DNA from 2 places in the Streptomyces sp. GB4-14 genome. Region 1 is predicted to be linked to the other one. Evidence: riboswitches for the same ligand, from Rfam matches in the RefSeq annotation. Region 1 holds a riboswitch; the other holds the start of a gene.
The links. Region 1 has a riboswitch for glycine ahead of gcvT (glycine cleavage system aminomethyltransferase GcvT). Riboswitches for the same ligand answer to the same signal wherever they lie in the genome.
Positions count from the first base shown of each region.

Region 2: linked by a shared signal. The riboswitch ahead of gcvP (aminomethyl-transferring glycine dehydrogenase) and the one ahead of gcvT (glycine cleavage system aminomethyltransferase GcvT) in region 1 are both predicted to bind glycine.

Region 1 covers NZ_RZHO01000002.1:1,732,821-1,740,207, forward strand. The annotation lists gene ELQ39_RS08900 (ABC transporter permease) at 1-23, opposite strand, end outside; gene ELQ39_RS08905 (ABC transporter substrate-binding protein) at 131-1,801, opposite strand; gene ELQ39_RS08910 (enhanced serine sensitivity protein SseB C-terminal domain-containing protein) at 2,235-3,017, opposite strand; gene ELQ39_RS08915 (enhanced serine sensitivity protein SseB C-terminal domain-containing protein) at 3,123-3,899, opposite strand; gene ELQ39_RS08920 (AAA family ATPase) at 3,951-4,619, opposite strand; glycine riboswitch at 4,842-4,941, shown strand; glycine riboswitch at 4,942-5,065, shown strand; gene gcvT (glycine cleavage system aminomethyltransferase GcvT) at 5,139-6,257, shown strand; gene gcvH (glycine cleavage system protein GcvH) at 6,381-6,758, shown strand; gene glyA (serine hydroxymethyltransferase) at 6,773-7,387, shown strand, end outside.
Region 2 covers NZ_RZHO01000002.1:5,733,316-5,740,702, reverse strand. The annotation lists gene modB (molybdate ABC transporter permease subunit) at 1-321, shown strand, start outside; gene ELQ39_RS27435 (ABC transporter ATP-binding protein) at 325-1,383, shown strand; gene gcvP (aminomethyl-transferring glycine dehydrogenase) at 1,453-4,338, opposite strand; glycine riboswitch at 4,513-4,608, opposite strand; gene ELQ39_RS27425 (PRC-barrel domain-containing protein) at 4,722-5,096, shown strand; gene ELQ39_RS27420 (DNA polymerase IV) at 5,332-6,738, opposite strand; gene ELQ39_RS27415 (MerR family transcriptional regulator) at 6,804-7,387, opposite strand, start outside.

The sequences.
Region 1 (7,387 bases):
CTTCGTACGACGAGACGCAGCACCCCGCTTGCCCCTTTCTTGCGTGTTGTCTTACATGAACGGACCCGCCCGGCCGCCGAGTTGCGACGGCCGGGCGGACCCCCCCGTTATCGAATTCCTGCCGGTTCGCCTACTTGAAGGAGGCTTCGGCGAAGACTTCCTGCGTCAGCGGCGACACCTTCGGCGGGTTGACGTTCTTGCCGAAGGCGATGGCCGGCGGGGACGACGAGATCGGGACGCCGGGCAGGTAGTCCATGATGACCTCGTTGGCCTTCTGGTAGGCCGCGGTGCGCTCCTCGGCCTTGCCCATCTTCGAACCGGCGTTCACCGCGTCGAAGACCTTCTTGTCCTTGAAGCCCCACTGCTTGTCGAACCCGGCGAACCAGGTGCCGATGAAGTTGTAGCCGTCGTTGAAGTCACCGGTCCAGCCGAGCATGTGCAGGGCGCAGGAGCCGGCCTCGGTGGCGTCCAGGTAGTCCGGGGCCCACTTCATGGCCTTCGGCTTGACCTTGATGCCGGCCTCCTCGAGGTCGGCCTTCATCAGCTCGAACAGGTCCTGCGGGGCAGGCATGTACGGGCGGGTGACCTCGGTCGGGTAGCAGAACTCGATCGTCAGGTTCTGCGCGCCGGCCTTCTTCAGCAGCTGCTTCGACTTGGCCGGGTCGTGCGGGTACTGCGTGACGTTCTTGGAGTAGCCCTGGATGGTGTCCGGCATGAACTGGTCGGCCACCTTGCCGCCCTCGGGCAGCTGGGTCTTGACCAGGTTCTCCTTGTCGATCGCCTGCGCGATCGCCTGGCGGACCTCCTTCTTCTTCAGGGCCGGGTTCGCCGTCTGGCTCATGCCCACGTAGAAGAGGTTGAAGACGCCACGGGTCGGGACGACGTAGCCCTCGTTCTCGAGGGTCTTGACGTCGGCCGGGGCGACGAGGTCGTAGCCGTCGATGTCACCGGCCTGGAGCGCCTGGCGGCGGCCTTCCTCGGTGTCGATCGTGCGGAAGACCAGGTTCTTGATCTTGGCCTTCTCGCCCCAGTAGTCGTCGAAGCGCTCGAGGGTGACTTCCTTGTTGCCCTTGTTCCACTTGACGATCTTGTACGGGCCGGTGCCGGCGACCGTGCCGGCCTCCTGGCTGTACTTGGGGTACGTGATGGCGTCGCCCTTGGCGGTCGCCTCCTGCTTCTCGTACTCCTTGATCGCCTTCGGCGAGTGGATGGCGAGGGCGTTCAGCGAGAAGCCGCCGGGGAGGTTCGCGGAGGGCTTCTTGACCTCGATGACGGCGGTGTGCTCGTCCTTCGCGGTGCAGCTCTTGTAGTTCGCCTCGGGCGTCTCCGGGTCCTCGTTCTTCGCGAACCCGCCCATGATGGTCTGCCAGTAGTAGGAGACCGCGCTCGACTGGTAGGTGCCCTTCCAGTTGAACCAGTGGTCGTAGTTGGCGCAGACCGCGGCGGCGTTGAACTCCTCGCCGTCGTGGAACTTCACGCCCTTGCGGAGGTTGAAGGTCCAGACGGTGCCCGCGTCGTTGCTCGACCAGGTCTCGGCGAGGCCGCCGACCAGCTTGGTGCCGCCCGACTCGTGCTCGAGGAGGGCCTCGAACGCCTGGCGGGTCACGCGGAAGGTTTCACCGTCACTCGCGAGGGCAGGGTCCAGGGATCCCGGGTCGCCTGCACCGGCGAACACGAAGGTGTCCTTCTTGCCGCCGCTCTCGTTGTCGCTGTCCCGCTCGCTGGCGCAGCCCGTGGCGATCAGACCGACCGCGACCGCGGCCGTGATCGCCCGAGCGGCTCGGGTCTTGAATATGCGCATACTGGGGCCACTCCGGGTCCGCTATGTGGATGCATCTTGACCGGCCGAACACTACAGACGTTCGCAGTGAGTCAGGAACAGTCCGGATAGCGGTGATACCTACCTGAGATCTGAACAGTCGACATAAGGGACTGTTCCGGCATCTTCGCGCGATGATTTAACACCGGGGACACAAACGAAGGTGCCTCAAGTGCCTTTCACGGGGCCTCGGATGACGTGATGACGCGGTGAAACCGCAGGTGACAGGGGGTTAGCGACAGGTAGCTGATCGCATTCGACGGAATCTGACGCAAAATCAGCGGCGGACGGGTCAGGACAGGACTCGCAGCGACTTCCCCTTGTCCACATGCTGGACGTCGTGACACTGCGTCACCATGCGCGAGACCCCCGGCGGCCGAGGCGCCGTGCCGGGGACCTCGGGAAGACGTACCGGTCAGAGGCGGTGTGCGGGCGGGTAGCCGTAGCCCGTGGCGGGGGCCGGGGCGTGCGCCTCGCGGTCGTAGAACGGACGCCCGTTGACGCGCAGCCACATCGCCACCGGGTCGTGCTCGTCGGACAGGGCGACGGTGGAGACCGGCAGCCCGTCGGGCACCGCGGACAGCGACTGCCGCATCATCTGCCGCACCGACTCCACGGCGGGCGGCGAGGTGTCGTACACGTCCAGGCCGATGGCGAGGTACGGGGCGCCCAGCGCGGGCTGCACCCAGGCGCGGCGCAGCGCGCGCACGGCCGGGGTGCGGTGGGCGTTCTGCGCGAGGAGGGCGTAGAACTGCGGGATCTCGATGGCCGGTTCGGACAGCCGCAGCGGTCCGGCGGGCTGCTGGTCGAGTCCGCCGGCGATGCGGCGCAGGTCGAGCCAGGGGATGCCGACGCCGCCGCCCGGCGCGTGCGGATTGAGCCAGAGGCCGTAGCGGTCCGGGTAGAGGGCGCGGGCCACCTCGAGCCCGTCGACCACCTCGTACGAACGGTTCCAGCCGCTGGCGGACAGCTCCTGGGCGGAGGTCACGCAGGGCGCGTAGCCGTGCCCTTCGACCTCCATGGTCCCGTACTGGGCGTCCGGCGAGCCGGCCTGGCCGTGCCAGAGCAGCATCCAGACCCTGCCGGACGAGGGGGTGGCGAGGGCGCGCAGCAAGGCCTCGTAGGCGTCGTAACGCCCGGGCGTCACCTGGCGCAGCATGTGCTCGACCTGTCCGGCCGCCGCGGTGCCAGCGCTCACTTGTATCGCCCCTCCGTACAACACCCTGCCGGCCAATGCTCCTAGCTTAAGCCGACGGTCTCCGGGGGTCTGCTGTCAGTGCGCGGAAGGCGGGCGGCGGCGGCGTCACGCACGCTGGTAGAAGGGGCGGACCTTGGCGCGCAGCCAGTCGGCGACCGGGTCCTGGGCCACGTCGAGGACGACGAGGTTGACCGGCCAGCGGGCGGGGCTGCGGCCCAGCGCCCGGCCGAGGGCGTCCAGCGGCAGCGCGCGCGGGTCGCCCTCCCAGTGCAGCAGCTCCACGCCGACGAACAGCACCGGGTCCGCCGTCTCGATGGCGGCCAGGCAGCGGCGGGCGGTCGCCACCACACCGAGGGCGTCGAACTCCTGCGAGGCGGCGGCGAGGAAGTCCACCGGGTCGTCCTGCCAGTCCGGTTCGAACAGCCGGACGCGGCCGCCGCTCGCCGGGCCGTCCAGCGGGGAGCGCCCGGCCCGGCACAGCTCGGCCACCGCGGCCGGCGGCAGCGGGACGGCGACCGTGCCGCCCGGGTTGACCACGATGCCGGCCTGCGGGGGCAGTCCGCGGGCGAACTCCACGGCGGGCGCGATGGTGCAGCCCATGTGGGAGCCGACGACCTGGCGGAACTGCTCCTCGGAGCTGAAGACCGGCACATACGCCTGGCCGTCCAGTTCCATGGTGGGCAGGTCGAGGGGGCCGCTGTGCGGGCCGCCGCCGTTCGGCAGGGGCACCCAGACGAAGCTGCGGCCGAGGACCTCGACGATGCGGGCTCCCGCCGAGGGGACGCCGAGGGAGGCGGAGAGCGCCTCCTCCAGTTCGTTGCCGGGCCACCCGCCGTGCGGGTGGAAGTGCGTCCGCTCCGGGTTGTCCGCCGGGAAGTCCATCTGTCGCCCACCGTCTGCCTGATGCCGCTGCTTGGCGGAAAGGCTAGCCGGTCAGCCGGTGAAGCCGATCCGGCGCAGGGCGTTCGCGGCGTCCCGGTCGACGAGCACCGCCGAGGCGCAGCCCTCCGGCACCCGGCCCGACTCCACCGCCTCCAGCAGCCGCCCGCAGGCGGTGCGGTGCCGGCGGAAGGCGTACCGCGAGACGCCCCGGCCGCGCTCCAGCTGCCCGGCCAGTGCCTCTTCGGGCGGGACGTCGAGGAGCAGCAGGTGCAGCGCGGCCCCGCGGCGGCGGGCCTCGCGGGCCAGCCAGCGCCGCACCCAGGTCTGGGTGCCGCAGTCGTGCACGACGACCGGCCGGCCGGAGCGCAGCACGCGGCGCAGTCCCGCGTAGTGGGCGAGCCGGACCAGGGGGCGGTAGAGGGCGTACGGCAGCAGGCGGGGCATGCGGCTGTCCCAGCGGTCACGCGCGTCCTGGGAGTCGACGCGGTCGTCGTGCACCGTGCGCCGCATCAGCGTGGACTTGCCGCTGCCGGGCAGTCCGGTGACGACGACGAGGTCGCGGGGGCCGAAGAGCAGGGCGCGCGGGCTGCGTCCTGAGCGGGCGCGCAGATCCTGGACGAGGGGGGCGGGCGCCGCGTCGCGGGCGCCGTGGGCCCGGTGCGCGTGCTGCCGCGGCAGCGCGACGCCTGTGGTGCCGGCGTACGCCGTGGGCCTGTTCACCGTGGTCGTCCTCCCCTGGGGCCGGATATGGAGGTCCGATCCCCGCCGCGTGTAAAGAGAAGGTAATGCCAGGTCGCTCTCGGTCGCGTACTCATTCCGGTACAGGCCTGTCACAGCTCCCTGTGACCGAGCCTGCACGAGCCGTGCACCCCCGGCAAGGGCCCCCTGCCGGTGTCCCACGATGCGTGCAATGATGTGCGCGCCAACTGCATACCGGCCGTTTGAATCCGCGCGGGAGAGTCCCCGGCACCTGTGCCGCCGGGGCGCCGAAGGAGCAAGTCCCTCCCTTGAATCTCTCAGGCACCGTTACCGCGCGGGCGAGGCACATCTGAAAAGCGGGCCGCCGTCGCAGTGCTGCGGTGGTCCCACCCAAGGTGCAAGTCCTGATCGCCGTGTCGCCGGTGGTCATGGCGAACCTCTCAGGTTCCGATGACAGATGGGGAGGAAACGACCTCGCCTTCCCCCACGCTCGAATGAACTCGCGCGGGAGGGACACCCATCGCCTTGGGAGACCGACCGATGAGCAGTAACGAACCCCGCCGTACCGCGCTCGATGCCCTGCATCGGTCGCTCGGCGCGACGATGACCGACTTCGCCGGCTGGGACATGCCCCTGCGCTACGGCTCCGAGCGCGACGAGCACAACGCCGTGCGCACGCGGGCCGGCCTCTTCGACCTCTCGCACATGGGCGAGATCACGGTCACCGGCCCGCAGGCCGCCGCCCTCCTCGATTACGCGCTGGTGGGCAACATCTCGGGCGTGAAGCCGGGCCGCGCCCGCTACACGATGATCTGCCGTGAGGACGGCGGCATCCTGGACGACCTGATCGTCTACCGCCTGGGCGACACCGAGTACATGGTGGTGGCCAACGCCTCCAACGCCCAGGTGGTGCTGGACGCGCTGACGGAGCGGGCCGCGGGCTTCGACGCCGAGGTGCGCGACGACCGCGACGCGTACGCGCTGCTGGCCGTGCAGGGCCCCGAGTCCCCGGCGATCCTGCGGAGCCTCACCGACGCCGACCTGGACGGGCTGAAGTACTACGCCGGCCTGCCGGGCACCGTGGCCGGGGTCCCCGCGCTGATCGCCCGCACCGGCTACACCGGCGAGGACGGCTTCGAGCTGTTCGTGAAGCCGGAGCACGCCGTGGAGCTGTGGCAGGCGCTGACGAAGGCGGGCGAGGGCCACGGGCTGGTCCCGTGCGGCCTGTCCTGCCGGGACACGCTCCGCCTGGAGGCGGGCATGCCGCTGTACGGCAACGAGCTGAGCACCTCCCTCACGCCCTTCGACGCCGGTCTGGGACGGGTGGTGAAGTTCGAGAAGGAGGGCGACTTCGTGGGCCGCGCCGCCCTCGCCGAGGCCGCCGAGCGTGCCGCGAAGAACCCGCCGCGCGTCCTGGTCGGCCTGGTCGCCCACGGCCGCCGGGTGCCGCGCGCCGGGTACGCCGTGGTCGCCGGCGGCGAGAAGATCGGCGAGGTCACCTCCGGCGCCCCCTCCCCCACCCTGGGCAGGCCGATCGCCATGGCCTACGTCGACGCGGGCCACGCGGAGCCGGGCACCGAGGGCGTCGGTGTGGACATCCGCGGCAGCCACGAGCCGTACGACGTCGTGGCGCTGCCGTTCTACAAGCGGCAGAAGTGACACCGTCGTAGCCGGCCTCCGGCCGGCTTTCACGCGTCCGCGGCACGGGGGTCCCACCCGTCCGGCCGCTTCGCGTGCCCTCCCCGTCATCAGCAGTTTCCCGCGTACAGGAGAATTCAGGCCATGAGCAACCCCCAGGACCTGCGTTACAGCAAGGAGCACGAGTGGCTGTCGGCCGCCGAGGACGGCGTGTCGACGGTCGGCATCACGGAGCACGCGGCCAACGCGCTCGGCGACGTGGTCTTCGTCCAGCTCCCCGAGGTCGGTGACACGGTGAGCGCGGGCGAGACCTGCGGCGAGCTGGAGTCCACCAAGTCCGTCAGCGACCTGTACTCCCCCGTCTCCGGCGAGGTCACCGAGGTCAACGAGGACGTGGTGAACGACCCGGCGCTGGTGAACTCGGCCCCCTTCGAGGGCGGCTGGCTGTTCAAGGTGCGGGTCACCGACGAGCCGGCCGACCTGCTGTCCGCCGCCGAGTACGACGCGTTCGTCGCGGGCTGAGGAGCCGTAGCCGCATGTCGCTTCTGAACACGCCCCTGCACGAGCTCGACCCGGCGGTGGCCGCCGCGGTCGACGCCGAGCTGCACCGGCAGCAGTCCACCCTCGAGATGATCGCCTCGGAGAACTTCGCCCCGGTCGCGGTCATGGAGGCCCAGGGCTCGGTGCTGACCAACAAGTACGCCGAGGGCTACCCCGGCCGCCGCTACTACGGCGGCTGCGAGCACGTCGACGTGATCGAGCAGATCGCCATCGACCGGGTGAAGGAGCTGTTCGGCGCCGAGCACGCCAACGTCCAGCCGCACTCGGGCGCCCAGGCCAACGCGGCCGCGATGTTCGCGCTGCTCAAGCCGGGCGACACGATCATGGGTCTGAACCTCGCGCACGGCGGGCACCTGACCCACGGCATGAAGATCAACTTCTCGGGCAAGCTCTACAACGTGGTCGCGTACCACGTGGACGACACCGGCGTCGTGGACATGGCCGAGGTCGAGCGCCTGGCCAAGGAGAACAAGCCGAAGCTGATCGTCGCCGGCTGGTCGGCGTACCCGCGCCGGCTGGACTTCGCCGCGTTCCGCCGGATCGCGGACGAGGTCGGCGCCTACCTCATGGTCGACATGGCGCACTTCGCC
Region 2 (7,387 bases), 4.0 Mb from region 1:
GCCGCCGACCCGCGGTTCGAGGAGGCCGCGGCCACCCTGGGCGCGTCCCGCTTCACCGCCTTCCGCCGGGTCACCCTGCCGCTGATCGCCCCGGGCGTCGCGGCGGGCGCCGTACTGGCCTGGGCCCGCGCGCTCGGCGAGTTCGGCGCGACGATCACCTTCGCCGGGAACTTCCCGGGCCGCACCCAGACCATGCCGCTCGCGGTCTACCTCGCCCTGCAGAACGACCCGGCCGCCGCGATCGCCCTCAGCCTCGTGCTGCTCGCGGTGTCGGTGGCCGTGCTGGCGGGGCTGCGGGACCGCTGGACGAGGGCCGTCTGACCCATGACGAGACACCCGCCGTCCCAGGGCCTGGACGCCCGCCTCGTCGTCGAACACGGCTCCTTCCGCCTCGACGTCACGCTGTCGGCCGCGCCCGGTGACGTGGTCGCCCTGCTCGGCCCGAACGGGGCGGGCAAGACCACCGCCCTGCGGGCCCTGGCAGGACTCGCGCCCCTCACCGACGGCCATCTGCGCCTGGACGGCGCGGACCTCGCCCGTACCCCGCCCGAGTCGCGTCCGGTGGGCGTCGTCTTCCAGGACTACCTGCTCTTCCCGCACCTCACCGCCCTCGACAACGTGGCGTTCGGCCCGCGCTGCCGCGGCGCCGGCAGGAGCGAGGCCCGTGCGCGTGCCGCCGCGTGGCTGGAGAGGATGGGGCTGGCCGAGCACGTGGGCGCCAAACCCAAGCGGCTCTCCGGCGGCCAGGCCCAGCGCGTGGCGCTCGCCCGCGCCCTGGCCACCGACCCGCGCCTGCTGCTCCTGGACGAGCCCCTCGCCGCCCTCGACGCCCGCACCCGCCTCGAGGTCCGGGCGCAACTGCGCCGCCACCTGGCCGACTTCGAGGCCGTCGCGGTCCTGGTCACGCATGACCCGCTGGACGCGATGGTGCTCGCGGACCGGCTGGTCGTCGTGGAGCGCGGCCGCGTGGTGCAGGAGGGCGCGCCCGCCGACATCGCCCGCCACCCGCGCACCGACTACATCGCCCAGCTCGTCGGCCTGAACCTCTACCGCGGCCGGGCGGACGGCCACACGGTACGGCTCGACGCGGGACCGGAGGTGAGCACCACGGAGGACCTGTCCGGGCCCGCGTTCGTCGCGTTCCCGCCCGGCGCGGTCATCCTGTACCGGGACCGGCCCACCGGCTCCAGCGCGCGCAATCTGTGGCGTTGTGAGGTGGCGGGGCTGGAGAGCCACGGCGACCAGATCCGCGTGGAGCTGACCGGCGAACTGCCCCTGGCCGCCGACCTCACCGCCGTGGCCGTGGCCGAACTGGGCCTGCACCCGGGCGCGCCCGTCTGGGCGGCGGTGAAGGCGACGCAGACACACGCCTACCCCGCCTGAGGCCCCCCAGGAGACGCCCAGGGGCCCCGCCCGGTTCGCCCGGGCGGGGCCCCTTCACTTCCCGGCGGGTCAGTCCTGGTACGCGTCCAGCGGCGGGCAGGAGCAGACCAGGTTGCGGTCGCCGTAGGCCTGGTCGATGCGGCGCACCGGCGGCCAGTACTTGTCGGCGGCGTTCACCTCGCCCGGGAACACGGCCTCCTCGCGGGTGTAGGCGTGCTCCCACTCCCCGCCGAGCACGGACGCCGTGTGCGGGGCGTTGCGCAGCGGGTTGTCGTCGGCGGGCCACTCGCCCGAGCCGACCTTCTCGATCTCGGCGCGGATGGCGATCATCGCCTCGCAGAACCGGTCGAGCTCGGTGAGGTCCTCGGACTCGGTGGGCTCGATCATCAGCGTGCCGGCCACCGGGAAGGACATGGTCGGTGCGTGGAAGCCGTAGTCGATGAGGCGCTTGGCCACGTCGTCGACGGTCACGCCGGTCGCCTTGGTGAGCGGGCGCAGGTCGATGATGCACTCGTGCGCGACCAGCCCCCCGGGGCCGGTGTAGAGCACCGGGTAGTGCGGCTCGAGGCGCTTGGCGATGTAGTTGGCGCTGAGCACGGCCACCTGCGTGGCCCGCTTCAGGCCCTCGCCGCCCATCAGGCGGACGTACGCCCAGGAGATGGGCAGGATGCCCGCCGAACCCCACGGGGCGGCCGAGATGGGTCCGACGCCCGTCTCGGGTCCGGCCTCCGGCTGCAGCGGGTGGTTCGGCAGGTACGGGGCGAGGTGGGCGCGGACGCCGACCGGGCCGACGCCGGGGCCGCCGCCGCCGTGCGGGATGCAGAAGGTCTTGTGCAGGTTCAGGTGGGAGACGTCGCCGCCGAAGTGGCCGGGCTTGGCCAGGCCGACCAGGGCGTTGAGGTTGGCGCCGTCGACGTACACCTGGCCGCCGGCCTCGTGCACCTGGGCGCAGATGTCGGCGACGTGCTCCTCGAAGACGCCGTGCGTCGACGGGTAGGTGATCATCAGCACGGCCAGCTCGTCGCGGTGCTGCTCGATCTTGGCGCGCAGGTCCTCGACGTCGACCTCGCCGTTCCCGGCGGTCTTGACGACGACGACCTTCATGCCGGCCATCACGGCGGACGCGGCGTTGGTGCCGTGCGCGGAGGACGGGATCAGGCACACGGTGCGCTGTTCGTCGCCGTTGGCGCGGTGGTAGCCGCGGACGGCGAGCAGACCGGCCAGCTCGCCCTGGGATCCGGCGTTGGGCTGGAGGGACACCTTGTCGTAGCCGGTGACCTCGGCGAGACGTTCCTCCAGCTCGCGGATGAGCGTGAGGTAGCCCTCGGCCTGCTCGGCCGGGACGAACGGGTGCAGCTGACCGAACTCGGGCCAGGTGACCGGCTCCATCTCGGTGGTCGCGTTGAGCTTCATGGTGCAGGAGCCCAGCGGGATCATGCCGCGGTCCAGCGCGTAGTCACGGTCGGCGAGGCGGCGCAGGTAGCGCAGCATGGCCGTCTCGGAGCGGTGCTGGTGGAAGACCGGGTGGGTGAGGTAGTCGTCGGTGCGCAGCAGCGCGTCCGGCAGGGCGTCCTGCGCGGAGGGGTCCAGGGCCTCGACGTCGGCCTCGACGCCGAAGGCGCGCCACACGGCGGCGAGCTGGTCGCGGGTGGTGGTCTCGTCGCAGGCGACGGAGACCGTGTCGGCGTCGACGAGGCGCAGGTTGACGCCGTTGTCGCGGGCGGCGGCGACGACCTCGGCGGCCCGCCCGGCGACCCGCACGGTGAGGGTGTCGAAGTAGGAGCCGTGGACGACCTCGGCGCCGCCGGAGCGCAGGCCCTCGGCGAGGATCGCGGCGTAGCGGTGGGTGCGACGGGCGATCGTCCGCAGGCCCTCGGGACCGTGGTAAACCGCGTACATGCCCGCCATGACGGCGAGCAGCACCTGCGCGGTGCAGATGTTGCTGGTGGCCTTCTCCCGGCGGATGTGCTGCTCACGCGTCTGCAGCGCCAGGCGGTACGCCTTGTTGCCGTCGGCGTCGACGGATACGCCGACGAGGCGGCCGGGCAGACTGCGGGCCATCTTGTCCTGCACGGCCATGTAGCCGGCGTGCGGGCCGCCGAAGCCCATGGGGACGCCGAAGCGCTGCGTGGTGCCCACCGCGATGTCCGCGCCCAGCTCGCCGGGGGACTTCAGCAGGGTGAGGGCGAGCAGGTCGGCGGCGACGGTGACGAGCGCGCCACGCTCGTGCGCCTGGTCGATGACCGGCTTGATGTCCCGGACGGCGCCGGACGCCCCCGGGTACTGGATCAGGACGCCGTTGATCTCACGTCCGTCGAGCTCGGCGGGGATGCCGTCGCTCAGATCGGCGACGACGACCTCCACGCCGGTCGGCTCGGCGCGGGTCCGTATGACGGCGACGGTCTGCGGCAGGGCGTCCGCGTCGACCAGGAAGAGGCCCTTCTTGTTCTTGCCCATGCGCCGGGACAGCGCCATCGCCTCGGCGGCGGCGGTGCCCTCGTCCAGCAGGGAGGCTCCGGACGTGGGCAGGCCGGTGAGGTCGGCGACCATCGTCTGGAAGTTCAGCAGCGCCTCGAGCCGGCCCTGCGAGATCTCCGGCTGGTACGGCGTGTAGGCCGTGTACCAGGCGGGGTTCTCCATGACGTTGCGCAGGATGACCGGCGGGGTGAAGGTGCCGTAGTAGCCCAGACCGATCATGGAGCCGAGGACCTGGTTGCGGCCGGCGAGGGCGCGCAGCTCGGCGAGCACCTCGGCCTCGCTGCGGGCGCCGGGCAGGTCCAACGCGTCGGCGTTCTTGATCACGTCGGGCACGGCGGCGGCGGTCAGCTCGTCGAGCGAGCCGTAGCCCACCTGGGCCAGCATCTTCGCCCGGGCCTCGTGGTCGGGGCCGATGTGGCGCTGCTCGAAGGGAATTCCCTGTTCGAGCTCGGAGAGCGGGGTGCGGGGGGCAGTCATTGAGGAGGCCTCCTGGTCCGACGACCTTCGAGGGGCACCACGGCGCAGGTGCCCGGACGGCCTCCCCCTCTGTCATCTCAACCTGAGAGTTTCACCGGGACGCCGCTGGCGGTCCGGTTTTCACCGTCGGTGAGAGCGGAAGCCGTCGACACCCGCCCTGCTTTCCAGAGTGACCTCGTCCGTGCGGTACGTGTGCCTGAGAGATTCCGGGGAGGATTTGCTCCTTCGGCGCCTCCGGTGGTGCCTGGAGGACTCTCCCGCACGGGGTCAGCGGCCGTTGCCAGCGTACCAGCGAGGTTCGGACCCCCGCCTTCGAGTGGCCGTTCCGCGGATTGTGCCTTTCTGTAGTGCTATCGGATGAGTTTGCTACGAGTGGAGGGCCCGTGCAGACGGACATCGACCCGCGTCACCTCATCGGCCGCAAGGCGTACGACCGCAACGGCACCCGCATCGGCACGATCGACGAGGTCTACCTCGACGACGCCACCGGCGTGCCGGAGTGGGCGGCGATACGCACCGGCCTGTTCAGCCGGGACGCCTTCGTGCCCCTGGAACCCAGCGAGCTGATCGACGGGGCCCTGCACGTGCCGTTCGAACGGACTCTCATCAAGGACGCGCCGGACTTCGGCGTCGGCCGCCATCTGTCCCCGGAGCAGGAGCTCCAGCTGTACCACCACTACGGCCTGGACGTGGGCTCCCCTCCCCCGCTCCCGGACCGCGACTTCGGCAAGCTGGCGGGCCAGGAGGAACACACCTGACGCCCCCCGGGGGGGCCACGGTCCCTCAGGTGCGTCCGCCCCACAAACCCGGGACCGGCCCGCGGCGCTTCGCAGGACCGGCGCGGCTCCCTCGGGCCGTGTCTCACGGCGAGCCGCCACGGCGCAGCCTGCGCGGTGGGACCGTCTCGCACGCGGCGAGTTGGGACCGCCTGCACGGGCACGCCGGGCGCCCCACCGCAGCAACGGGTTCCCGGCGCGGGCCCGGCCCGCGCCCTCAGGCTTCCGGTGGCCGGGGCGGAGGAGGCAGCATCTCCGGGGGTCCCATCGGCTCGGGCAGGGCCGGCGGCGCCTCCACCAGCGGCAGCGGATCCGCTGCTTCCAGCGCCGGGTCGTCGACGCGGAACGTCTTCACCCGGCCGGGCGCCGAGCCGGGTGTCTCGAACCGGACCGTCACGCGGCCCAATCCGCTGCCCTGCACCCACCCGTGCCCGTACTCGGTGTGCCGGACGTCGTGGCCCGCGGGCCAGCGCCGCTCCACCGGGACCTCCGGACGCCGTTCGGGCGCGGGCTCGGACTCCTCGCCCTCGGCGACCTCCTCCCCCGCACCGCCCGCCGCCTGGGCGAACAGGTCCTCCTGCGTGTAGTCGGCCAGCCCGCTGACGCCGACGCCGAGCAGTCGTACGCCGCCCGTGGTGTCCACCGAGTCCAGCAGCCGCGCCGCCGCCTCCCGGACGACGGCCGGGTCGTCGGTGGGGCCGCGCAGCGTCTCGGAGCGGGTCAGCGTGGAGAAGTCGTACCGCCGTACCTTCAGCACGATGGTGCGTCCGGACAGCCCCGCCCCCCGCAGCCGGCGCACGCAGCGGTCGGCGAGCCGCTGCACCTCCAGGCCGACCCGCACCCGGTCGTGGATGTCCACGTCGTACGTGTCCTCGACGGACACCGACTTGGTCTCGCGCTCGGCGACGACGGGCCGGTCGTCCCGGGCCAGCGCCATCGCGTACAGCGCGTGTCCGTGGGCCTTGCCCAGCAACCGCACCAGCTCGTCCTCGCCCGCCTCGGCGATCTCGCCGACCGTGTGGATGCCGGCCCGCCGCAGATGGTCGCCGGTGGCGGGCCCGACGCCGGGAAGGGTCCGCACCGGCATCGGTTCGAGCATCGCCCGCTCGGTGCCGGGCTCGATGACGACCAGCCCGTCCGGCTTCGCCTGCTCCGACGCGATCTTCGCCAGCATCTTGGAGGCGGCCAGCCCCACGGAGCCGGTCAGACCGGTGACCGCGCGGATGTCCGCGCGCAGCTTCGCGCCGGCCAGCCGCGCCGACCGCTCGTCCCACGCCGTGCCGCCGGCCTCCAGGTCGACGAACGCCTCGTCGAGGCTGAGCGGCTCCACCAGGGGCGAGAGGGCGCGCAGCAGTGTCATCACCTGGTCGCTGATCGAGCGGTACAGCGCGAACCGGGGCACCAGATACGCGGCGTTCGGCGCGAGCCGCCGGGCCTGGGACATGGGCATCGCGGAGTGCACACCCAGCACACGCGCCTCGTAGGAGGCAGTGGCGACCACGCCTCGGGGCCCGAGTCCGCCCACGATCACGGCCTTGCCGCGCAGACTCGGCTTGGACGCCTGCTCCACCGAGGCGTAGAAGGCATCCATGTCGAGATGCAGGATCGTGGGAGCGGATCTCACATCTTCGATGCTGCCCTACGCCACTGACAACGTCCTCGTCGGGCCGGGCCCCGCGCGGCGCGGACTCAGACCGCGCGGTTCCTGCGCCGGGCCAGCTCGTCCATCGGGTTGTGCCCGATCAGGGTCTCCCCCGTGTCGACCCGCTCGCCGTGCAGCTGCGACAGGGCGCTCTCGACATCCCGCCACACCACGCCGACGGCGATGCCGAAGACGCCCTGACCGCCCTGGAGCAGGGCGTGGACCTCGTCGGGCGACGTGCACTCGTAGACCGTGGCGCCGTCGCTCATCAGCGTCATGCGCTCCAGGTCGCTGAAGCCGCGCTCGCGCAGGTGCTGGACGGCGGTGCGGATGTTCTGCAGGGACACGCCGGTGTCCAGGAACCGCTTCACGATCTTCAGCACGACGACGTCGCGGAAGCTGTACAGCCGCTGGGTGCCGGACCCGTGGGCGGGGCGCACGCTCGGTTCGACCAGCCCCGTGCGCGCCCAGTAGTCGAGCTGGCGGTAGGTGATGCCGGCCGCCGCGCAGGCCGTGGGCCCCCGGTAGCCGATCTCCTCGGACGCCATGGCCACCGCCCCTCCACCGCCCGGCACAGCCGCCGGTCGCTGCGGAGCGGGATCGATCGCACCGCCACGCGCGGGATGGCCCC